Regions from separate parts of the Aurantimonas sp. E1-2-R+4 genome, predicted to be linked through region 2. Evidence: predicted binding sites of a transcription regulator. Region 2 holds the regulator's gene; each other region holds the start of a gene.
What was found. The regulator LexA, encoded in region 2, represses DNA repair genes until DNA is damaged. The targets are predictions, from matches to a motif close to TGTTCNNNNTGTGTTCNG.
Positions count from the first base shown of each region.

Region 1: VQ045_RS02190 (ImuA family protein) is a predicted target of LexA. The motif match lies at 2,233-2,250, and genes of this name have one in related genera.
Region 3: VQ045_RS05190 (PA0069 family radical SAM protein) is a predicted target of LexA. The motif match lies at 3,810-3,827, and genes of this name have one in related genera.

Region 1 covers NZ_JAZHLK010000003.1:4,363-12,194, reverse strand. The annotation lists gene VQ045_RS02195 (DNA polymerase Y family protein) at 1-1,050, opposite strand, end outside; gene VQ045_RS02190 (ImuA family protein) at 1,199-2,176, opposite strand; gene VQ045_RS02185 (YeeE/YedE family protein) at 2,416-3,642, opposite strand; gene VQ045_RS02180 (metallophosphoesterase family protein) at 3,754-4,581, opposite strand; gene VQ045_RS02175 (4'-phosphopantetheinyl transferase family protein) at 4,578-5,411, opposite strand; gene VQ045_RS02170 (SH3 domain-containing protein) at 5,627-6,274, opposite strand; gene gshB (glutathione synthase) at 6,388-7,326, opposite strand; gene VQ045_RS02160 (glucokinase) at 7,551-7,832, opposite strand, start outside.
Region 2 covers NZ_JAZHLK010000056.1:119-7,950, forward strand. The annotation lists tRNA gene VQ045_RS18540 (tRNA-Ser) at 33-122, opposite strand; gene lexA (transcriptional repressor LexA) at 384-1,115, opposite strand; gene VQ045_RS18550 (molybdopterin molybdotransferase MoeA) at 1,159-2,397, opposite strand; gene moaC (cyclic pyranopterin monophosphate synthase MoaC) at 2,394-2,891, opposite strand; gene trpC (indole-3-glycerol phosphate synthase TrpC) at 2,888-3,703, opposite strand; gene trpD (anthranilate phosphoribosyltransferase) at 3,700-4,731, opposite strand; gene VQ045_RS18570 (peptidyl-prolyl cis-trans isomerase) at 4,728-6,617, opposite strand; gene tpiA (triose-phosphate isomerase) at 6,831-7,589, shown strand; gene secG (preprotein translocase subunit SecG) at 7,686-7,832, shown strand, end outside.
Region 3 covers NZ_JAZHLK010000007.1:25,988-33,819, forward strand. The annotation lists gene VQ045_RS05165 (F0F1 ATP synthase subunit A) at 1-187, shown strand, start outside; gene VQ045_RS05170 (F0F1 ATP synthase subunit C) at 269-496, shown strand; gene VQ045_RS05175 (F0F1 ATP synthase subunit B) at 570-1,175, shown strand; gene VQ045_RS05180 (F0F1 ATP synthase subunit B) at 1,186-1,665, shown strand; gene VQ045_RS05185 (ribonuclease HII) at 1,769-2,479, opposite strand; gene VQ045_RS05190 (PA0069 family radical SAM protein) at 2,595-3,752, opposite strand; gene VQ045_RS05195 (glycosyl transferase family 2) at 3,892-4,404, shown strand; gene moaB (molybdenum cofactor biosynthesis protein B) at 4,408-4,956, opposite strand; gene VQ045_RS05205 (4-(cytidine 5'-diphospho)-2-C-methyl-D-erythritol kinase) at 4,953-5,861, opposite strand; gene VQ045_RS05210 (tetratricopeptide repeat protein) at 5,879-7,723, opposite strand.

The sequences.
Region 1 (7,832 bases), on a different contig from region 2:
CAGGACGCTGGCCTCGCCCAGGCGGGCGCCGAGCCGGTCGATGAGGCCGCCGAAAGCGTCGACGGCCGCGTCGGCGCCGGACAGATCCGTCTGCACGTCCGGCATCGGCGCGGCTTCGAACACCGCCAGCTTGACGAGATCGTAGCCGTAGCCGGCGTCGAACTCTTCGCCGAGGCCCTTCATGCGCTCGCGAAACAGGCGTTGCACATGGCCCGGCTCGCGTACCGGCCGCGAGGCGCCGACGGCGAGCCGGTTGACCTGTCCGTCGACGCGAAACAGCGACAGTTCGAGCCGCCGGGCGCCGACGCCGCGGCGCGCCAGATCGTCCCGCAACCGTTCGGCGAGGAGGAAAAGGACGCGCTCGACATCCTCGATCCGGCTGATCGGCTCGAACAGCCGGCGCTCGGCGGCAAGCTCGGGGATCGGCCGGCGGGGTCTGATCGGCCGAAAGACCCGGCCAGCCGCTTCATCGAGGCGGGTCAAAAGATCCTCGCCGAAGCGCCGGGCCAATCCAGCGCGCGGCAGCGACAACAGCGACCCGACCGTTTTGAGACCGAGCCGCCGCAGCATGGCGGTCAGCGTCGCATCGAGCCGCAGCGCGGCGACGGGCAGCGGTGCGATCGCAGCCTGTTCCGCGCCCGCCGCAATAATGCTGGTGGCGCCGGGGCCGACCAGGGCAAGCGCCGTGCCGGCATGGCTGGCAATCGCGGCCGACGCCGCGAACCCTTGCTGGAACAGGCGGGCGAGGAGGTTGTCCATCAGCGCTTTTTCGCCGCCGAACAGATGGGCGCAGCCGGAAATGTCGAGGAAAAGGCCATGCGGCGGGTCGAGGGCGACGAGGGGCGTGTAGCGGTCGCACCAGTCGGCAAGGGCTGTCAGCAACCGCGCGTCGGCCGGCGGATCGGCGAGGATGATCGCTAGGCCGGGAAACCGCGCCCGCGCTTCGGCCAGTCCGACCCCCGGGGATACCCCGCCGGCCTCCGCCCGCTCGCAGACAGCAGCGATCCGGTTGGCGTTGGCGACCGTCTCGTACAGCGCCAGCGGCGCCATCGGCGTGTCGCCGGCCGCCCCTTCCGAGGTGACTTCGGCGAGGCCGCGTGTCTCGTAGCGCGCGCGGTTCGGCGGCCGCAGGACGGTATCGAGCCGGCCCCGATCGATCCCGGTTTTGCCCGGAACCGAGGGTAAATGCGCGCTATCCTCACGACGCGCGCTGGAGCGCCACGAGCGACCCAGCGTCTCGCGCCGGATCCGGTCGGTCGACAGGCGCGGCAGCGAGAGGGCGAGGAAGCGCGGTTGCACGCTCTGGGCGAAGCGGGTCGAAACGTCGCTCATGGGGGTTCCACTCCAGACTGAAATGCCGCGGCCGGCCATCGCGGGATTTTTCGACCGTGACGGCGAACACCGGATGGCCGATGAGCTTTTGATGATTGGCGAGGTCGGGAACGAAAGCCGCCGGCGATGGCCGCACGCGCAGCCTGAGCGGCGCCGCCGTCGCCTCGGCGCGGGCGCTCTGGCGCAAGAGCAGGAACGGCAGGCCGGCCTCACGCGCGCGAAAATGCAGTCGCCGCGTGCCGTCGAGGCCGAGCCGCGCCGGATTGCCGCGCACTTCCAGGATTGCCATCGTCAGCGCCGACGAGGCGGCGGCCTCCTCGCCGGCCCAGGCCGCGTCTTCCAGCCGGCGGGTTCGCACTATGCAAAGTGCGCTCGGATCGAGGCCGAAGCCGGCAAGGCCGGGCCAATAGGGCAGGCCGGCTTCCGAAAAGGCCAGGCTGTCGCCGATCCACAAAAGCGGCTTGTCCGGCCGGGCGCCGAAGCGGATGGCCAGGGCAAGCGCAAAGCCGGCCAGCGTTCCGCCGTCGCGGGTTTCGTCGAGATGGATTTCGGTCAGGCCGGCGGCCGGAAAGCCGCCGCCGAGCGCCGCGTCGGCCGTCGCGCAGCCGAGGGAATGCAGTTTGAGCGCGCTGCGGCGTGCCGGCTTGGTGGCCTTCGCCGTCGCCGTTTCGTCCGCTGGCTCCAGGCGGGCGACCGGCTGGCCCTCGATTCGGGCGATCTGTTCGCGTAACCGGGCAAGGGCCGAATTCCTAGAACCGGCCGCCGTCGCGTCATTCGCCGCGGACCGCGTCCGCGCCGAGGGGATGTCCGCCAGCCGGGCCGGCCAAGCATCGCTGACAGCCATAGGATCTCCTTCGGCCGCAAGGGTTTGCGGCCGTCTAGCCTCTGGATAAGAGGTTTTGTTCGTGATATGTTCCTATAGATTCCAGAGGGTGATGGGAGAGTCAAGCGGAGTCGTCTGCGTGATTATTTTCCTTGTCGCCGACTACGAAAACGCCGCGGCATGATGCCGTGGCGCTTCAGGAAGCCGGTGGAGGGGATGGGCTCAATCGTGGGACCTGTCGTCGCGAGCTTTAAGATTCGTCAGGCCGTCTTGGCCACGCCGGGGCGCTCGTCGACGAAGAAGAACCGCCGCAAGCGCACGCCGAGCATCGACCCGAGATAGGCGGCGGCAAGCCAGAGCCAACCGTGCAGGCTGCCCGAGGCGATGCCGCCGAAATAGGCCCCGATGTTGCAGCCGAAGGCGATCCGGGCGCCGTAGCCCAGTAGCAGCCCGCCGATCACCGCGGCCAGGACCGAACGGCGCGGAATGGCGAAGTTCGGCGCCAAGCGCCCGGCGAGCGCGGAGGCTAGCAGGGCGCCGAGAATGATGCCGAAATTCATCACCGAAGTGACGTCGGAGAAGACGCTGGAAGACAGCGCGGTGGCATTGCCGGGCTGCTGCCAATAGGCCCAGGCCGTCGGATCGATACCGAAGAGCTGCGCGCCCTTCGCTCCCCAAAGGGCGAATGCCGAGGTGATGCCCCAGGGCCGGCCGGCCAGCGCCAAGGTGACGAAATTGAGAAGGGCGAGCAGAACCGCGCCGGCTATCAGGGGCCAGGGGCCACGGGCGAAGCGCGACAAGCCGGTATGCGGACTGTGTTCGGCGCGCTCCAGGGTGCCGTGACGGCGCCTTTCCACCAGAACCGTGACGAGGGCGATCGCGGCGAACAAGGCGAAGGACAGGACGATCGCGACCGGTGCGCCGAAGACCGTCACGATCGAGACGGGTGCAAAGGCCGGCAATGCCGTCCACCAGTCGAAATGGACTGTCGCCAGCACCGAGCCGACGATGAAAAAGAACAGGGTGATCAGCATTCGGGCATTGCCGCCGCCGGCAGTGTAAAGCGTACCGGAGGCGCAGCCGCCGCCCAGCTGCATGCCGATGCCGAAGATGAAAGCGCCGACGAGCACAGACACGCCGATCGGCGACACGAAGCCGGCGACCGGTTGACCGAACAGGCTGCCAGCTGCCAGGGCCGGAAAGAACAGCGCGACGGCAACGGCAAGCATCACCATCTGGGCGCGAAGGCCACGGCCACGGCCATCGCGAATGAGATTGCGCCAGGCCGAGGTGAAGCCGAAGGCAGCATGGTAGAGGACGAGGCCGAAAGCACCGCCGACCACGAACAGGGCTGCGATGCCCGGACCATAGCCGAAGGCGAGCACGAGGGCCCCCAGCAGCACGAGGCCGGAGGCGGTCAAAACGGCGGGGCCGGCTACACGCCGTTCACTCGTGCCGAGTGGTTCCGAAAGGGTGGTGGTTGTCATGAGGGTTTCTTTCGCCCGGTTTACATCATTGCGCTCAAAGATGGTCTGCCGAACGATGTATGGCGACGCATGGAATGGCGCCGGTTGGTCAAACCGGCGAACGTCTTTCTGCTAAATAGTCCGCCCTGGAAAACTGATCCTTCGCACCGCCTCGTCCGGTTCGATGCGGCCGTGCCATTGCTTCGGATAGCCGAGCGAGACCTCTTCGAAGACGACGCCGTCGATCATCCGGCTGGAGCGGATGTGGATGTGGCCGGAGATCACCGCGCGGGCGGCAAAGCGTGTGTGCCAGTTTTCGGTTCGCCGCGTGCCGCACCAGAGCGAAAAGCGCGGAATGCGCGGCAGGCGGGCCAGCTCCTCGCGCAATGGCCAGTGATTGATCAGCACGGTCGGCAGCCCGTCGTCGAGCGCTTCCAGCCGCTGTTCGGTGAGGTCGCAGCGCGCCGCGCACCACGCGCTCCGGCTGTCGAAGGGTGCCGGCGACAGAAGCTGCTCGTCGGCGCAGCGGATACCGGCTTCCCGCGCCCAGGCGACGGCGGCGTCCAGCGGCACATAGTCCGGCCGGAACGAATAATCGTAGAGCAGGAACATCGGCACGATCCGTACAAGCGTGCCGTCGATTTCGGCGACCGGATAGGGGTCTTCGGGCGTCAGCACACCGCGCTCGCGGCAGAGAGCGACGAAGCGCTGGTAGCGGGCTTCGCCGCGGAGCGCGGTTCCTCGCGAGGCGATCGACCAGAGTTCGTGATTGCCCGGCACCCAGACGAGCTGTTTGAATTTCGGCTGCAGGGCGTCGAACGCCAGATCCAGATGGCGTTCGGTCTCGCCAACGTCGCCGGCCAGAATCAACCAGTCGTCCGGTCGTGCCTTGATCGTGTGGATCGCCTCGCGGTTGGTCGGATGGCCGAGATGCAGATCGCCAACGGCGAAGAGTTTCACGAGGCTGGCCCGCCCGCATCCGCGTTACTCATCGCCATCGCATCCAGCGGCATAACGACGGGTTCGAGCTCTTCGATCAGGTCGGTCAGCGGCACCGTTCTGAGAAAGCGGATCGGCGGCAGGCGATCCCGTGGCGAGACCGCGAGCGCCAGCCTGTGCTCGGCGGAAACCCGCCGCCTGAGAAAGGTCCAGCGGGCGGGATCGTCCGGGCAGCTCGGCGCGAATCCGATCGTCGGCGTTTCGCCTTCCAGATCGAAGGAGAAGCCGTCGAGCGGCAGTGCCAGCCCCATGCCGCGCGCCTTGATATAGGCTTCCTTGAGCGTCCAGAAGGCGAAGAAGCGCTCGCGCAGGTCCGGGCCGTCGGCGGCGCGCACGTAGGTCGCCTCTGCGGGCGAAAAGTAGCGGCCGGCAAGATCCCGGACGGCACTGTCGCGGCCGACCGTCTCGACATCGACGCCGAGATCGCAATGCCGGGCGACGGCGAGCGCCGCGAGGCCGCGGGTGTGCGAAAGATTGAAGGTAAGTCCGTCGTCGCCACCGGAAATGTCCGGCCGGCCGTAGCGGTTCGCCGTAAAGCGCCAGGCATCGGGCGGGACGGGCCGGTAGCGCGACAAGGTGGCGCGGAGGAGCGCCTTGCCGACCAGGAACTCTTCGCGCGCCCCATCGACGCGGTAGCGCTCATAGCGCTGGCGTTCGCCCGCGTCGAGAAGCGCGCGATAGGGCGCGTGCAATGCCGGCGCAACGTCGGGCAGGAAGGTCAGCCAGACGTCGACTCCGTCGAGCGGCAGGAACGGTGCATGGGGCGGGGCCTCGCGGTCGGCGGTCTGCAATGGCACTCCTCGAGGATTGCGGCAGGTCGGGCACACGGGTCGGAGCGGCGGGCCCCCGGCGAGAATAGCGCGGCTGTAATCCGTGTAGCTTATCGCCCGGCTGAGCAGAGGTGAAGCGCCGCCGGTGCGGATTCGGTCCGCATGCCGGTAGTGTGTTCAAAACGAAACGAGGCGCGGGGGTGGCCGCGCCTCGTTGATGTCATGGGATGGAAGGATCAGTTCACACGATAGAGCGGAACAATCGGTTCCGGCTGCTCTTCGATGCGCTCCCGGCGCTCGTCGCGCCTCTCGATCCGGACGTCGTCGCGGCGCTCCTGGCGGAACTCGCGGCGATCGTCCCGACGCTCTTCCTGACGGAGTTCGCGGCGACGCTCCGCCCGGCGTTCGCGGCGGACATCGTCCCGATCGTCGAAGCGGTCGCGATCCTCGATCCGGTCCCGGTCGCGGCGATAACGCGGGCCGTAGATGCCGTCATAGCGGTCGCGCTCGCGATAGAAGCGGCGGGCGCGATAGTGGTCGTCCCAATAGCCGCCGATGGAGAAGCTGATCACCGGTGCCTCGATCGCCCGGATCGCGCGTTCGCCGGTGTAGCGGCGGGGGCCGCCGGCATAGGCCAGATAGTTCGACGACATCCAGCCGCGCTGGCCGTCATAGCCGACGTCGCACCAGGAGCGGTTCTCCAGGCACCCGTAGACGCGGACCCTGTCGCCGCCCCCGACGACGTCGACCGCCGGGTAACGGGTGGAGGGGCCGGCGCGCAGATTGACGTCGGCGGTGGCGATGGCCCGCGCCGCGGCGTCGGCCGTTGCCGGAAGGGCGAAGCCGCCGACGACGGCGAGCAATCCGAGTAGCATCTTGTTCATGGCATGACCTCGCGAAGCTGAGATGGATATCTAGTGTCGCGGTCAGTAAGCCATGGTTTACCCAAACGGTTCCGGAACAAGATTGTTATCCGCCGTTCAGGATTGTCGTTGCATCAGCGCTTGGCCTCGATCGCGTTCCACAGAAGCGCGGCGATGTCGGCACCACCGAAGCGCTTTACCTCGCGGATGCCGGTCGGCGACGTGACGTTGATCTCGGTCAGATAGTCGCCGATGACGTCGATACCCACGAACAAGAGGCCTCGCTCCTTCAGCGCCGGGCCGATCCGCTTGCAGATGTCGCGCTCGCGCGCCGTCAGTTCGGTCGCGGTGGCCGTGCCGCCCACATGCATGTTGGAGCGCGTGTCGGTTTCGGCGGGAACCCGGTTGATGGCGCCGGCATACTCCCCGTCGACGAGGATGATGCGCTTGTCGCCCTTGCGCACGTCGTCGAGATAGCGCTGCACGATATACGGCTCGCGGAACAGCACGCCGAAGGTTTCCATGAACGACGTCAGGTTGCGGTCGTCCTTTCTCAAGTGGAAGACGCCGGCGCCGCCATTGCCGTAGAGTGGCTTCATGACGATTTCGCCGAACTCGGCGCGAAAGGTCGCAACCTCCTCCGGGTCCTTGGTGATCAGCGTCTCCGGCATCAGATCGGCGAATTCCATGACGAAGATCTTCTCCGGCGCGTTGCGCACCGAGGCCGGATTGTTGACCACCAATGTCTTCGGATGAATGCGCTCCAGGATGTGGGTGGAGGTGATGTAGGCCATGTCGAAGGGCGGATCCTGGCGCAGCAGGACGACATCCATCGCCGCCAGATCGACTTTCTCGGATGGCCCGAGGGAGAAATGGTTGCCCTCTTCCTCGCGCAACTCCATCGCCTCGACCCGCGCGGTGACCTGGCCGCCACGCATCGAGAGCTGCTCGGGCGTGTAGTGGAACAGTTGGTGGCCGCGGTTCTGCGCCTCGAGACAGAGCGCGAAGGTGGAATCGCCCTTGATCGAGATCGAGGCGACATGGTCCATCTGGACCGCGACTTTCAGCGCCATGCGGAATGTCCTTCGCTTTGGAGCGTCCTGCGTCCATTCGAACGCACAAAGGACGCTCCAATATTTTGATTGAGCATCGGAAGGATCCAAAAACCGGATGCCACTTTTGGGTCCGATGCTCTAAACGGCTTTGCGTCGCTTGCGAGGTAGCGCCTCAAGGTTGGCGGGCAATGGCCGGACATCTTGTCATCGTATCCCGAAGCGTGGGTCTGCCGGCTACCCGCTCAGACGGCCCAGCGCCGCCCCGTCGTCTCGAGGCCGAAGAAGCGCGGCGTGCGGGCGTATGTGGCGAGTCCCGCGAGCGCGGCGAGCGGCTCGGTGACGACGAATAGCGGGATATCGCGCATCAGCGCGGAATGCGGTGCCTTATCCTCGAAGGCGGCGCGGAGTTGCTCGGACTTGAGGATCGGGATGATGCGCTGGAAGATGCCGCCGGCGATGAAGACGCCACCGCGCGCCATGAAGATCAGCGCCAGATCGCCGGCAACCCGCCCGAGATAGGTGGC
Region 2 (7,832 bases):
ACTCGATCCGCGTCAAAGACTTATGCGGATTGTGGCAGAGAGGAAGGGATTCGAACCCTCGATACGGTCTCCCGTATACTCCCTTAGCAGGGGAGCGCCTTCGACCACTCGGCCACCTCTCCGAGGACGCAGATACCTGCGCGACGGGCCCGGTGCAAGGGAGGCAAGAAGAAAACCCGGTGAACATGATCGAAAGGCACCCTGCGGCCATTCAAACCGGACACCGCGAAACCTCGCCCCGACCCGGGAACGATCCACACGCGCTTCCTTCGCGGCGCCGTCAAGGCTCTGCGCGGCGCGGCCTGGTTCGCGGCTCAAGCAGCAGCTGGCACAGGTCGAAAAGTTGGCTCCGCGGGATCGGTTGCCAACTGTCGGTCCGGCCTTCAGTATTTGCGGATGAGCCCGACCAGCCGGCCCTGAACCTTGACCCGCTCGGAGCCGAAGATCCGCGTTTCATAAGCCGGATTGGCAGCCTCCAGCGCAATCGTATTGCCGCGCCGGCGAAACCGCTTCAGCGTCGCTTCCTCCTCGTCGACCAGCGCGACAACGATCTCCCCGGGCGTCGCTGTGTCGGCGCGGCGAATCACCACCGTGTCGCCGTCGAGGATTCCGGCTTCGATCATCGAATCGCCCTTGACTTCCAGCGCATAATGCTCGCCGCCGCCAAGCATATCCGGCGGCACGGCGAGGGAATGGGTGGTGTGCTGGATCGCCGAAATGGGAACGCCCGCCGCGATCCGGCCCATGACCGGAATCGAGACTGTGGCCGGTTCAGGCGGTCTCGTCGTCGCGCGTCGGGAAATCGGCTCAGACGTCTTGCGTGCCGCGTCGCGGCTTCCTTCGATCACGCTCGGCGTAAACCCGGCGTGGCCGACGGGGGCAGGGCGGTCCTTCTGCATCGCTTCGGGCAGCTTGAGGATCTCCAGCGCTCGCGCGCGATTGGGCAGGCGCCGAATGAAGCCCCGCTCCTCAAGCGCGGTAATCAGGCGATGAATGCCGGATTTTGAGCGAAGCTCCAGCGCGTCCTTCATCTCGTCGAAGGAGGGAGGCACCCCGCTATCCCTCAGCCGTTCGTGAATGAACGACAAAAGGTCGTGCTGCTTGCGTGTCAGCATCGAGGCGACTCCCTAAAACAAAACCTGAACAAACCTATCTGTTCTAGTTGTGTTCCGCAAGACCCTTCCATTCGTCGAGCACAACGTAGCGGCAAGCCTCGCCCGCACTGGCCGGAGCCGCCGAAGGAGCCCGCACGAGCAGCGCGTCGGCCTGCGCGTAGGTGGACAGGAGGGAGGAATCCTGGAGGGGCAGCGGAATGACCCGGATGACGCCGTCTTCTCGAACCTCCAGCCGCGACCGGACGAAGTCGGTCCGCAGGCCATTTTCAGGCATCGGCGCACCGAGCAGCCCATGCCGGTAGAGCTGGCGATCGGGAAGGCCTGCCAACCGGCGCACCAATGGAACCAGGAACAACCTCGCCGCGACCATGGAGGAGGCCGGATTGCCCGGCAGTCCGACGATCGTCAGATCGCCGAGCCGCCCCGCCATCAATGGCTTGCCGGGGCGCATCGCGACCTTCCAGAAGTCGAGTCCGACGCCGCGGTTGGCGAACACCTTGCCGACCAGATCGTGATCGCCAACCGACGCCCCGCCGATCGTGACGAAGACATCCGCCCGGTCCCGGATGGAATCGCTCAGGCGCGCGTCTATTGTGGCGACGTCGTCGCCGGCGATCCCGCAGTCGATCGCATCGCCGCCGGCGGCTACCACCATCGCCGCGACGCCGAACGGGTTGGAGGCGACCAACTGCGAGGGACCGAGCGGCTCGCCGGGCAGCACGAGTTCGTCGCCGGTTGCGAGGATGGCCACCTTCGGCCGCGCCAGCACCGTCAGCGCGGGGTAGCCGCAGCTCGCCGCAAGCGCGATGGCGCCGGGCGTGAGCAGGGCGCCGCGGGTCAACAACGTCTCGCCCGCAGCGAAATCGATACCGGCTGCCCGGATGAATTGGCCGGGTTCAAGCGAAACCGTCGGCCGCACGGTGCCGTCGTCTTCAACGCGGGCGTCTTCCTGGATCAGGATCGCATCAGCACCTTGCGGCACCGGCGCCCCGGTGAAGATTCGCGCCGCTTCTCCGCGTCCCACCTGACCGTCGAAGGCGCGCCCGGCGGCGGATTCGCCGACGACCCGCAGGACCTCGAACGGCGACTGCGCATCCTCAGCGCGGACGGCGTAGCCATCCATGGCCGAGGCATCGAAGGACGGCTGGGTGCGGCGGGCCAGGACGTCCTCGGCAAGAACGCGTCCAGCTGCTTGAAGCAACGGCAACTGTTCGGTGCGGGTGAGCGGCACCGCGCTCCCCACCAATCGTCGATAGGCTTCCTCGACGGGAAGCAGACTCACGACGCGGCCGCCGTGAAGTCGCCGGAACGGCCGCCGGACTTCGACAGCAGCCGGATGCCGGACACGCGCATCGAGCGGTCCACGGCCTTGGCCATGTCGTAAATCGTCAGACAGGCCACAGAGACCGCCGTGAGCGCCTCCATTTCCACGCCCGTCTTGCCGCTGACCTTGGCCAGCGCCGTGACGCGCAGACCAGGCAGGGTCGCATCCGGCGTTATCTCGACGCCAATCTTCTCAAGCATCAGCGGATGGCAAAGCGGAATCAGCTCGTGCGTGCGCTTGGCCGCCATAATTCCGGCGATCCGCGCAATCCCGATCACGTCGCCCTTCTTGGCTTCGCCGGCAAGAATCAGGTCCAGCGTCGCCGGCTGCATGGCGACGAAACCCTCGGCTTCTGCGACCCGAACGCTGTCGGCCTTGTCGCCGACATCGACCATTGAGGCAGCGCCGGCGGCGTCGAGATGGGTGAGCCCGGATTGCTTGGTGTCGCTCATGACGAGGCCCCCGGTTGGCGGGTGGCGCCAAGCAGCACGCGCGTCGCCGCCTCCACATCAGACTGGCGCATCAGGCTTTCCCCGACGAGAACGGTGCGGATCCCCCGATCGGCGAGGCGCAGGCAGTCGGCATGGGTGAAAATGCCGCTCTCGCCGATGAGAATCCGGTCGTCCGGTACCAAGGCCGCCAGCCGCTCGGCCGTGGCCAAGCTGGTCTCGAAGGTCCGCAGATTGCGATTGTTGATGCCGATCAGCGGCGTGCGGAGCTTCAGCGCACGCTCGGCTTCGGCTTCGTCATGGATCTCGACCAGGATGTCGAGGCCGTAGTGTTCGGCAGCGGCTTCGAGATCGCGGGCCAGTGCATCATCGACGGCGGCCATGATGATCAGAATCGCGTCCGCGCCCCAGGCGCGCGCTTCGGCCACCTGATAGGTGTCGAACAGGAAATCCTTGCGCAGCGCCGGCAGCGCGGTCGCCGCACGAGCCGCCGTCAGATAGGCGGGCGCACCCTGAAACGAGGGCGTATCGGTGAGGACGCTGAGGCATGTCGCGCCCCCGCGCTCATACGCCGCAGCGAGAGCAGGCGGATCGAAATCCTCGCGGATCACGCCCTTCGAGGGACTGGCCTTCTTCATCTCGGCAATGAGTGCCAGGCCACCCGCCGCGTGCTTTGCCCGGATCGCTTTCGTAAAGCCGCGCGGGGCATCCGAGGGATCGATCGAGGCTTCGAGATCGGCGAGCGGCACGCGCTGTTTGGCAGCGGTGATCTCCTCGCGCTTGTAGGCTTCGATCCGCTGCAGGATATCGCTCATGCGGACGCCTCGCCGAACTTGCGCGTTGCTGCCGCCAGGCGCTCCAGGGCGGCACGCGCCAGGCCGCTGTCGATCGCATCGGCTGCCATTGCGACGCCGCCGCGAATATCCTCAGCCTTGCCGGCCATCATCAGGGCGCCGGCACTATTGAGCAAGACGATGTCGCGGTAGGCGTTTTTCGCGCCGCCGAGCACTGCGGTCAGCGCCGCGGCGTTTGCCGCCGCATCGCCGCCCTTGATTCCGGCAAGGGGCGAACGCCGCAACCCGGCGTCCTCCGGCTCGACGCTGAAGGTGCGAATTTCGTTCCCCTCGAGCACCGCGACCGCAGTCGTCCCCGAAACGGTCATTTCGTCGAGCCCGTCACCATGCACGACCCAGGCGGATTCGGTGCCCAATTCGCGCAGCGTCTCCGCCAGCGGCAGCAGCCATTGCGGCGAGAACACTCCGACCAGCAGCTTCTTCACGCCCGCCGGGTTCGACATCGGCCCGAGCAGGTTGAAGATCGTCCGGGTGCCGAGCTCGACCCGGCTGGGACCGACGAAGCGCATCGCGGCGTGATGCGTCGGAGCGAACATGAAGCAGAGGCCGGCATCGGCGAGCACCCGCGAGATCGCATCCGGCTTCAGGTCGACGTCGACCCCGAGCGCGGCCAGCACGTCCGCCGCCCCAGATTTCGAGGACAGAGCCCGGTTGCCGTGCTTGGCGACGACGAGACCGCACCCGGCGAGGACGAAGGCCGAGCATGTCGAAACGTTCAGCGTGCCGGCGTGATCACCGCCCGTGCCGACGATGTCGATGGCGTCCGGCGGCGCCGCGACCCGCGACATGTTAGCGCGCATGACCGAGACGGCACCCGCCATCTCGTCGACGGTCTCGCCGCGCACGCGGAGCGCCATCAGGAAGCCGCCGATCTGCGAGGGCGTCGCTTCGCCGGACATCATCACCGCGAAGGCGGCCTCCGCCTCGGATCGCGTCAGGGACTGACCATCCGCGACCTTGGCGATGAAGGGTTTCAGACTTTGGCTCACCGGACGATCGCCTTGGCGTTTTCGATGGCGGCCGGACTGACGCTGAGCGGCGTGTCGTTTTGCAGGAGTGTCACGTAGCTCTGCAGGAGATCGTTTTCGAAGATACCCTTCAACTGCTGGCGCTCCTCCGCCGCGACGTTCGCGGCCGGATCGGCGGGAGAAGCGATTTCGGTAACCTTCAGGACGACCTGTGAGCCGGACTCGCGGCCGCGCGCCGTGGCGATCGTTCCATCGCCGCCGGAGAACGCCGCGGCGACGCCGACCTGACCCAGAACGGCCGCGCCGGACTGCCGCGTGATCGACGCCGCCGTCTGCTTGCTAAGGCCCGCTTCCGTCGCCACCTCGTCCATGCTCTTGCCGCTCTCGAGTTCGGCCTTCAAAATATTGGCTCGCTCGCTCAAGAGTCGCTGGGTCTCATCGTTTTTCCAGTCGGCGAGCACGCGGTCGCGTGCCTCGTCGAATGTGCGGTCGCGCGCCGGGTCGATACTGACGACGTCGTAGAAGACATAGCTGTTCGATTCGAAGTTGATCGGCACATTGTCGAATCCCGGCTCGGTCTCGAAGGCGCCGGCCAGAAGCTCCTTCGCCGCCGGAAGCTCCGCTACCGGCGCGCCGTCGGGACCGTTGCCCTGGCTGTCGACCGCCGGAACGGTTTCGGCCGCAATGCCCGCGGCCTTGGCCGCCTCGGCGAAGCTGGCGCCACCGGCGCGCGTATCCTCGAAGGCATTGTAGGCGCTTGCGGCGGTGTCGTTCGCCGCGACGAGCGCCAGAGCCTTGCGAATCTCGTCCGAGACCTCGTCGAGCGGACTCACACCCACCGGCTGGATTTTTGAAACGCGCAGGATCGCCGGGCCGAAGGCGCCGGCCACAACGTCTGATATCGCCCCTTCGCCCAGGGAAAACGCCGCGTCGGAGATCTTCGCGTCGGGAATTTCAGATTTGGATACCAAGCCGAGGTCGGTGTCTTCGACGGTCCGTCCGGCCTGCTTGGCGACCTCTTCGAAGCTGGCACCGCCGTCCAGCTTGGCCTTGGCTGTGTCGGCGGCAGCCTTGTCGGCGAAGACGATCTGCTGGACCTGGCGCCGCTCCGGTGTGGTATAGCGCTCCTTGCTCTGCTCGTAGTCCGCCTTCACCTGCTCGTCGGTGATCGTCGCCGGATCACTCAGCACTTCCGGCGTCAGCGTGGCGTACGCGAGGGAGCGATATTCGGGCGCGGCGTATTTCGCCTTGTTCTCCTCGAAATAGGCCGTCAGCACGTCGTCCGACGCATCGGCGACCGGTGGCACCGTCGAGGGGGACATGCTGATATAATCGACCGTCCGGCGCTCGCCATTGTAGAGGCCCAGCGCCGTTTCGAACGTTACGGGCGTATTGCCGCCCTGCGAAATCGCCTCGACGATCTGGCTGCGAATGGCGGCGTCTTCCTGGCTGCGGATATAGTCGCGCTCCCGGATACGGGCGTTGGAAAGGACCGCCTGAAACGCATTGCGCGAGAAATTTCCCGAGGCGTCCTGAAACGAGGGGTCGTCCGCGATCAGACGCGCCAGACGCTCCTCCGACAGGCCAAGGCCGATGCGACGACCCTGTTCGTCGAGCATGGCGCCGGCGACGAGCTGGCTGAGGACGCCTTGGTCGATGCCGAACAATTGGGACTCTTCCGCGGTCGGACGGCGGCCGATCTGCTGGGTCAGACGGGCTTGGGCTCGGTTGTAGGCCAGAGCGTAATCCTCCAGCGAAACCTCGGTCTTGCCAGCTGTCAGCACCGTCGTCGCCGTATCGCCGCGAAATACGTCGCCAATCCCCCAGGCGGCGAAGCTGACGACGAGCAGGGCAAGGAGGATTTTCGCGGTCCACCCGGAAATGCTGCCTCGCAGTGTATTGAGCATCGTCGTCTCCCTTCGCCCGCTCGACCTTCGCGACGGCGAAGCGAAGCAGGGCATCCATCGTTCTCAGGCCTTAATAGGAAACAGCGCGGGGCGGGCGCAAGCAGGCTGGACGATTGATTTCTCGGCTCCCTCGCATATTGCCGACCGACGATGATAGGTATGCGCCATCAGGTCCGCGCCCTCCGCGCACCGCTCCAGGGAGTAAATGTCGACATGAAGCCACGGCCACTGATCGCGGGTAACTGGAAGATGAACGGGCAGTTGTCGGCATTGACGGAACTGAAGAGCATCGCGGACGCTGCCGGCCACGGGCTCGCCGACCGCCGCGACCTGCTGATCTGTCCGCCGGCGACGATCCTGTCCGCCAGTCGCGGGGTCCTGGGTGAGAATGTCGCGGTCGGAGGGCAGGACTGCCATCCGGCGGAAAGCGGTGCCCACACCGGCGACATCTCCGCCGCGATGCTGAAGGATATCGGGGCGCGTTACGTCATCGTCGGTCATTCGGAACGCCGCGCCGATCACGGCGAATCGGACGCGCTGGTTCGCGCAAAAGCGGAAGCGGCCATGAAGGCGGGGCTGGTCGCGGTGATCTGCGTGGGCGAGACCGAGGCGGAACGCGAGGCCGACCAGACGCTGGAGGTCCTCGGGGCGCAACTGGCCGGCTCTCTACCGGACGGATTGACCGGCGAGACCGCGGTCGTCGCCTACGAGCCTGTCTGGGCGATCGGAACCGGACGCACGCCGACGGTCGCCGACGTGAAACAGGTTCACGATTTCATTCGCAAGACCCTGTCGGATCGCTTTGGCGAAGCTGTCGCCTCGGCTGTGCGAATCCTTTACGGTGGATCTGTCAAACCTGCGAACGCGGCCGAGCTTCTGGCTGTCGACAATGTCGATGGGGCGCTTGTCGGCGGCGCGAGCTTGAAGGCGTCCGACTTTATCGCGATATGCGAGGCCGTCGTCGTTTCCTGATCAAAATGGCGGTGAAACACCGAAACCGGTTGGAAAGCCGGCCGCGCTTCTGTAGAAGGCGCGCAATTCCTAAAATCGACGCGCTGCGAAAGTCCAATGGAAACCATTCTTATCGTCATCCACTTGATGATCGTCATCGCGCTCGTCATCGTAGTGCTGTTGCAACGATCCGAGGGCGGCGCCCTCGGTATCGGCGGCGGTGGCGGCGGCTTGATGTCGGCCCGTGGCGCCGCCAATGCGCTG
Region 3 (7,832 bases), on a different contig from region 2:
GGTATTTGCCGGATTCGTCGTGTCGCTGAGCGCCTTCGGCGCCCTCGGGATCGCCGGTTCGATCCTCCCGCTGGCCATGGCGGTCGCGCTGACGGCGCTCGAATTTCTGGTCGCCGCGCTACAGGCTTACGTCTTTGCCGTTCTGACCTGTATGTATCTGAACGACGCGATACATCCGGGCCACTAAGAACCGGTCTCCAGATAACCCATGGCGGCCGCGAGGTCGCCGACATCCACCGCAATCGGACAATTTCAAAGGAGTTTTGACATGGAAGCGGACGCAGCAAAGTTCATCGGCGCAGGTCTTGCAACGCTCGGCATGGGCGGCGCGGCCATTGGCCTCGGCAACATCTTCGGTCAGTATCTGGCGGGCGCGCTGCGCAATCCGTCGGCCGCTGACGGCCAATTCGGCCGCCTGATCTTCGGCTTCGCGGTGACGGAAGCGCTCGGCATCTTCGCACTGCTGGTCGCGCTTCTGCTGCTGTTCGCCGTCTGATCGGCATTCGCCAATTTGAGACGAGACGACCGGCGGCAAATCCTGCCGCCGGTCCGCTTTGCCGGAGCCACCGATGTTCGTAAGTCAAGCCTTGGCGCAGACTGAAAACCCAGACGCCGTCGATCTGCCTCCCGCCAACGACACGGCGGCCGCGCATGGCGAGACGATCGCCATCGAAGGCGAACACGAAGGTGTTTTCCCGCCCTTCAACAGCGAATTCTTCGCCTCGCAGCTGCTCTGGCTGGCGATTACCTTCGGCGTCTTCTACCTGGTTCTGCAGAAGGTGATTCTGCCGCGGATCGCGGGCGTCCTGGAAAATCGACGCGATCGCATCGCGCTCGATCTCGAGGCCGCCGAGCGGATGAAGTCCGACGCGGATGAAGCCCAGGCAGCCTACGAGCAAGAGCTGGCGGAGGCACGCGATCGCTCCCACAAGATCGCTCATGACGCTCGCGACTCGGCACGCGAAGATGCCGAGCAGGAGCGCAAGCGCCTCGACCGGCAGTTGGACGAAAAACTGGAAGCGGCCCAGATCCGCATCGCCGAGATCAAGACCGAGGCGATGAAGGATGTCGGCGTGATCGCCGAGGACACCGCCGAGACCATCCTGCGCGAAGTCGCACAGCTCGAGGTCTCGCGTGATGAGATCGCTGGCGCCTTGACGGCCATTCGGAGCTGAGGAGACGACGATGGACAATTCATTCTGGGCCTTCGTCGCCCTCGTCATCTTTCTGGCGCTGGTCTGGTATCTGAAGGCGCCGACCAAGGTCGGAAAGTCGCTCGACGACCGGGCGGCGCGGATCCGCAACGAGATCGAGGAGGCGCGCGAGCTGAAGGAGGAGGCCAAGCAGCAGTTGGCCGAATATCAGCGTCGTCGCCAGGAAGCCGAGCAGGAAGCCAAGGACATCGTCGCCGCCGCCAAGCGGGAAGCGACGCTGTTGCTCGATGACGCGAATCGCAAGAACGAGGAATATGTCGCCCGTCGCACGGCCATGGCGGAGACCAAGATCGCCCAGGCCGAAGGCGACGCCGTGGCCGAGGTGCGGGCATCGGCCGTCAATCTCGCCGTCGCCGCGGCCGCCAAGGTTCTGGCGGACCGCAATTCGGGTAGCGAGGCTGGCCGTTTCATCGACGAATCGATCGGCGAAGTTCGCAAGCATCTGAACTGACCGCTGCCGCGACACCCGCGGCGCGCGGAAAGACTTTGACGAAGGGGTCGCCATTGGCGGCCCTTTTTCGTTCCGGATGGTCCTCCACGACCGGACGAACGCTCTATTCGGCGGCGTCCAGAAGATCGGCGCGCAACGGCCGGAAGCTCATCCGGTGGAGTGGGGTCGGACCCAACCGGGCGATCGCCGCGAGATGCTCGGGCGTGCCATAGCCCATGTGGCGGGAGAAGCCGTAGCCGTCGAAGGCGCCGCAGACGCGGCACATGATTCGGTCGCGAGTGACCTTCGCGACGATCGAGGCGGCCGCGATCGACAGCGACAGCGCGTCACCGGAAATCACTGCGGTGCCCGGACAGCGCAACAGCGGCGGTATGTCGCGGCCGTCGACGAGAACATGGCAGGCCGTCTGAGGCAGCGCGTGCAGCGCGCGCCGCATGGCGATCAGCGTCGCGCCGCGGATGTTGAAGCGGTCGATCTCCGCCGCGCTCGCCGAAGCGATGCCGACATGGGCCGATGCGAGAATTTCGGCGAACAGCCACTCGCGCTTGGCAGCATCCAGTTTCTTGGAGTCGTTGAGGCCGTCCGGCAGCCGGCGCAGGTCGAGCACGACAGCCGCTGCGACCACGGGACCCGCCAGCGGACCACGGCCCGCCTCGTCGATGCCGGCGATGTGCCGCAAGCCGCGTGCGATCAACCCCGCTTCCCGGACATAGTCGGGACCGGCCCGTCTCGCGACCTTGCGGCGCGCGGCGGGCATGGAAGGAACCGGAGAATCGGAGGAACGGCGAGCCATGATGCGGCAAGACTCGCGCATTCTCCGATTCTCCACAAGTCTCGCCGCCTCCCGGGGGAAGAACCGGCGAGTGCGCCGGACCGCGAGGGGCTGGCGGCCAGACGATCGAGCGGGGAAAAGTCTCCCCGGGGTGGGATCAGAGCAGCGCCAGTTGGACGCCGGCCCCCTTCGGCGGCGTGAACCGGTCGCATCTGAGTTCGGTGCGCGTTTCGTTGAGACCCAACCGCCGGGCCGTCATTTCGAAGCGTCGCCGAATCTGGAATGCATAGGGTCCGGTGCCGCGCATCCGCTTGTTCCACTCGGCGTCGTAGTCCTTGCCGTCACGCATCGAACGCAGCAGCGCCAAGACGTGCCGGTAGCGATTGGGGTAATGGCGCAGCAGCCATTCCTTGAATAGCGGCGAGACTTCGAGCGGCAGGCGCAAGAGCACGTAGCCGACCTCGCGTGCGCCGGCCGTGCTGGCCGATTCGAGCACACGTTCGATTTCCGAATCGGTCAGGCCGGGAATGATCGGCGCCATCATCACCATCGTCGGAATGCCGGCCTCGCTGAGCGTCTTGACCGCCTCGAGCCGCTTTGCCGGGGTCGCCGCGCGCGGCTCCATCGCTCTGGCAAGTGTCCGGTCGAGGGTGGTCACCGACAGGGCGACCTTCGCCAATCCCTTCGCCGCCATGCGTTGGAGAATGTCGATGTCGCGCAGGACGAGGGCGGACTTGGTGACGATCCCGACGGGATGGTTGGCGGCTTCCAGCACTTCGAGAATTTCGCGCATGATCCGCCAGGTCTTCTCGACCGGCTGATAGGGGTCGGTATTGGTGCCGATGGCGATGGATTTCACCTCGTAGCCTGGCTTGGAAAGCTCTCTTTCCAGAAGCTCGGCGGCATTCGGCTTGGCAAACAGCCTGGATTCGAAGTCCAGCCCGGCGGAGAGCCCCATATAGGCGTGGGTCGGCCGCGCGAAACAATAGACGCAGCCGTGCTCGCAACCCCGATACGGATTCACCGAACGGTCGAACGAGATGTCGGGCGAACTGTTGCGGGTGATGATCGTCTTGGGTTTTTCGACCTGGACGTCGGTCTTGAACGCCGGAAGTTCGTCGAGACTGTTCCACCCGTCGTCGACGGCGCTGCGCGCGAAGGGCTCGTAACGGCCGCTCGGATTGATCCCCGCGCCACGCCCGCGCCGCCGCTCGAAGCCGATCCGCAGACCCGATTCGGCGACGATGTGATTGGCGATATCTATGCCGTCAGGGGCGGCGAAAGCCGCGCGATCGGCGCTCTTGATGTCCTGCATGGTCGGAACCTTCCGGCTCGCTCGTTCGATGTATGAATAGAGTCCTAATTCGGAAATGAGAACAATACAAGAACAAAAAAGTTCCACCGCTGGTTTTTGGGGGCAGGCTCGGCTAAGCGGGGATATGCTCAGCGTGTTGATGGACTGCGGACCGGACGACAGACAGCTTGCGGCGAGTCTCGCCACGCTCATCCCGGGCGCGGTCGAGGGCGTCGTTCGCGAGGTCGTGCTGGTCGATCGGGGAATGGGGCCTGCGGCGCGCAAGGTCGCCGATCACGCCGGCTGCCGGGTGGTCGCGGAGGAGGAGTTCCGCGTGGCGATCGAGACGGCCAAGGGGGATTGGCTGCTGCTGATGGAGCCCGGCGCCCGGCTGATGCCAGGATGGATCGGCGCCGTAACGGACCACGGCGAGGATGTGGCGCGCGGAACGGCGAAGATCGCGACGGCGCGTTTTCGCCGAGCGCGGATGGACCGGCCGAGCTTCCTGCAGCGATTCCGGCAGATTCGCACCGCGCTCGCCGAGGGCTTCCTTGTGCAAAAGCCGCAGGCGATCGGCCTCTCCAGGCTCGCCTTCAATCTGGAGGAGGTCGCCAAGGGCGTGGCGGTCGAGCGTCTGGCGGTGGAGATCAGGCCAGCGCTCAAGACAAAATAGCTCTCAGGCGTTGCCGCCGCCGCCACGGCGCAGATGTTCGTCGAGTCGGGGCATGATCTCGACGAAGTTGCATGGCTTGTGCCGGTAGTCGAGCTGCGCCTTGAGAATATGGTCCCATCCGTCGCGACAGGCGCCCGGCGAGCCGGGCAGGGCGAAGACGAAGGTGGCGGCGACGACTCCGCCAGTGGCGCGGGATTGGATCGTCGAGACGCCGATCTTGTCGTAGGAAATCCGGTGGAAGACGGCGGAAAAGCCGTCCATGCGCTTTTCGAACAGCGGCTCCAGAGCCTCCGGCGTGACGTCGCGGCCGGTGAACCCCGTGCCGCCGGTGGTGATGACGACGTCGACGTCGTCGCGTTCGCACCAAGCGGTGACGACGTTGCGGATTTCCTCGATCTCGTCGCGGACGATCTTGCGGTCGGCGAGGCGATGACCGGCCTCTTCAAGCCGGGCGACGAGAACGGAGCCGGACTTGTCGTCGTCGATGGACCGCGTATCGGACACGGTCAGGACCGCGATCGACAGAGGAATGAAGGGTTTGTCCGTGCTCATGTCTCGCGCAAATCCTTATATCGGTTCGGTCCCGACACCCACCAGCCGGGACAGGTCGATTCGATCCGGCTTCGCGCCCGTCGCATGTGTCCCGCGTCCTCGAAGAGGCCGAAGACCGTGGCGCCGGAGCCGGACATGCGGGCGAAGCGGGCACCTTCGGCAATAAGCCGTTCGCGCACGGCGTCGATCGTCGGGACCATGTCCACCGCCGTCGGCTCCAGATCGTTGCGGGTCTGCGAAAGCCATGTGGCGAGTGCCGCAATATCGGGGAATCCGCCCGGCGGCAACGGGGGCAAGGCCGGGTTGTCGCAACGTGGCAGCTTCGCGAACACCGCGGCGGTCGACACCGGCTCGCGCGGGTTGACCATGAGCAGGGGCAGGGGAGGAAGAACCGCCAGCGGCGACACGGTTTCGCCGATCCCGGTAACCAGCGCGGCCCGCCCGTCGAGGCACATCGGCACATCGGCGCCGAGCGCGATCGATTCGTGGGTAAGGCGTCGCGCCGCATCGGGCACGCGATCCGCGATAATCCGAAGAAGCGCCGCCGCATCCGCCGATCCGCCGCCGATGCCGGCAGCGACCGGAAGTCGCTTGTCGAGGTGGATCGCGAGCGGCGGCAGCGCCAAATCCCGTTCGGCTAGCAATGTTCTGGCGAAACTGGCGGCGCGCAGCAGAATGTTGTCGGCGCCGACCGGCACGTCGACGGCGAAGGGGCCGCCGACCTCCAGTCGATCTAGCGCATCTGGAGATGGCGCGACCGTGATGCTGTCGCCGGTATCGGCGGCGAAAACGACCAGGCTTTCCAGGCAGTGGTAGCCGTCGGCGCGGCGGCCGACGACATGCAGGGCCAGGTTGATCTTCGCCGGGGCCAGCAGCTGGGTCGGCGGTATGGCGAGAGGAGGCAAGAACCCGCCGCCCGGGCTCAATCGGCCTTAGTGTCGGAGCCGGGCGCCTTGATCGGACCGCCAGAAGAACTGTTGCGGGCCGCCCGCTCGACGTCCGTTGCCGCACCGTCGGCGGGTGCCTTCGCTTTCACGTCCGCCGGATCGAGGCCCCGGGCGAGCTTGGCGCGGATGGTTTTGGCGGCCGCCTGCTCCGGCTTCGGCTCGCCGACGAGGGCGCGCTCCCACTGGAACCTGGCCTCCCGCGCGCGGCCGACCCGCCAATAGGCGTCGCCGAGATGGTCGTTGATGGTCGGGTCCATCGGCGTGATCAGTACCGCGCGTTCGAGTTGCTCGACCGCCTCCTCGAAACTGCCGAGGCGGAAATAGGCCCAGCCGAGCGAATCGATGATGTAGCCGTCATTGGGGCGCAACTCGACGGCCTTCTTGATCATGTCGAGGCCCTCTTTCAGGTTCTCGTTCATGTCGACCCAGGAATAGCCGAGATAGTTCAGGACCTGCGGCTGGTTCGGCGAAAGTTCGAGCGCCGTCTTGAAGTCGGGCTCGGCCTTGTCCCACTGCTTGGTCCGTTCAAAGGCGATGCCGCGCTGGTAATAGAGGTTCCAGTTCGCCGTCTTTCCGGGTTCGGAAAGGGCGATCGCCTTGTTCAAGGCGTCGGCGGCCCCCTTGAATTCCTTGTCGGCGGCAAGCACGTCGGCGAGCGCGGTATGGGCCTTGATGTCGTCCGGATAGTCGCGCACGGCCCGCGTCAGATGGGCCTTGGCCTCGTCCTTGCGCTCGGCATACCAAAGATCGAGACCGATCTGCAGTTCGGCGGTGCGTCGATAGGCCGAGTTTTCCGGGATTTCCCGATAATAGGAAATCGCCAGATCCAGCCGTTCGGAGCGCTCGGCGATCCCGGCAAGGGCGGTCAGCAGCGCCGGATTGCGCGGGGCGACGGCGCGAGCCAACTGGAAATACAGGAGCGCGACCTGCTGGCCGTCGCCGCGATTGATCGCCTGCCCGAGAATGTAGAGCGTTTCGGCGGCGCCTTCCTGGACACCCGTAACGGCGGGCTCGATCGTCTCGCCCTTCTCGACGCGCTCCTTCAGAAGCAGCAGCGGGTCATAGGTCGGCACGAGTTTCAGCCCGGCCTCGATCGCCTGAAGCGCGGCATCGGTGTTGCGGGCGCGAGTCTCCAGCCGCGCCAGCGCTTCGGCGGCGGCGAGATAGGCGTCCGGCGAGGTTCGGGCCGATTCCTCGTCATCGACAACCTTGCGAAGCGCGATGCGGGCAACGTCCGGACGCCCGGCGACATCGGCGATGAGGCCCTTCTGGTAATCGTTGAAGATCGCGAACCAAGGCGCCCCCGTGAGCGTGTCGAGTCGCGACAATGCCGCGTCGGTCCGCCCGGCGCCAAGCTCGGACCAGGCGATCAACTGGCCGATCAGGAGGGCATCGAGATCGCTCGGCTTGGGCAGATCGAATTCGGTGATGGCGGCATCGAAATTGCCCTTGCTCAGGGCATCGATACCCAGCGCGATGCGCGCGACCTTGCTGGCCTCCGGCGCGTCGCGCAGCTTCGCGGCCATGTCGACGCCGTCCTTGAAGCGCCCGTCGGCGATAAAGGCGAACATTGCGTCCTGCTGCAACAGGTCGGAGGTCGGGTCCATCGACAGGGCTTGCGCGAAGAAATCGGTGGCGGCCTCGAGATCGCCGTCGCGTTGCGCCGATTTGGCGGCGAGATAGGCGCCCGAAAGCGACTGGGCCTGGGCCAAGGCCGGTTTCGCCGTCGCTCCATCGCCGGCGGCTCGCGCGGCGGGAGCCGCCGTGGCGGCGAAGAGGGCGGTTGCTGTCAGCAATGTCAGAAAGCGCGATGTCTGCACGTAAAATCCTCTTTCCGGGCCACGCCGACCGGTGATGAAGCGCGGCGACTTCTTGCCGAAATCCTGGCTGACCTTAGTCCAGCGGCTTACCGAGGTGAAGCCGCGACGG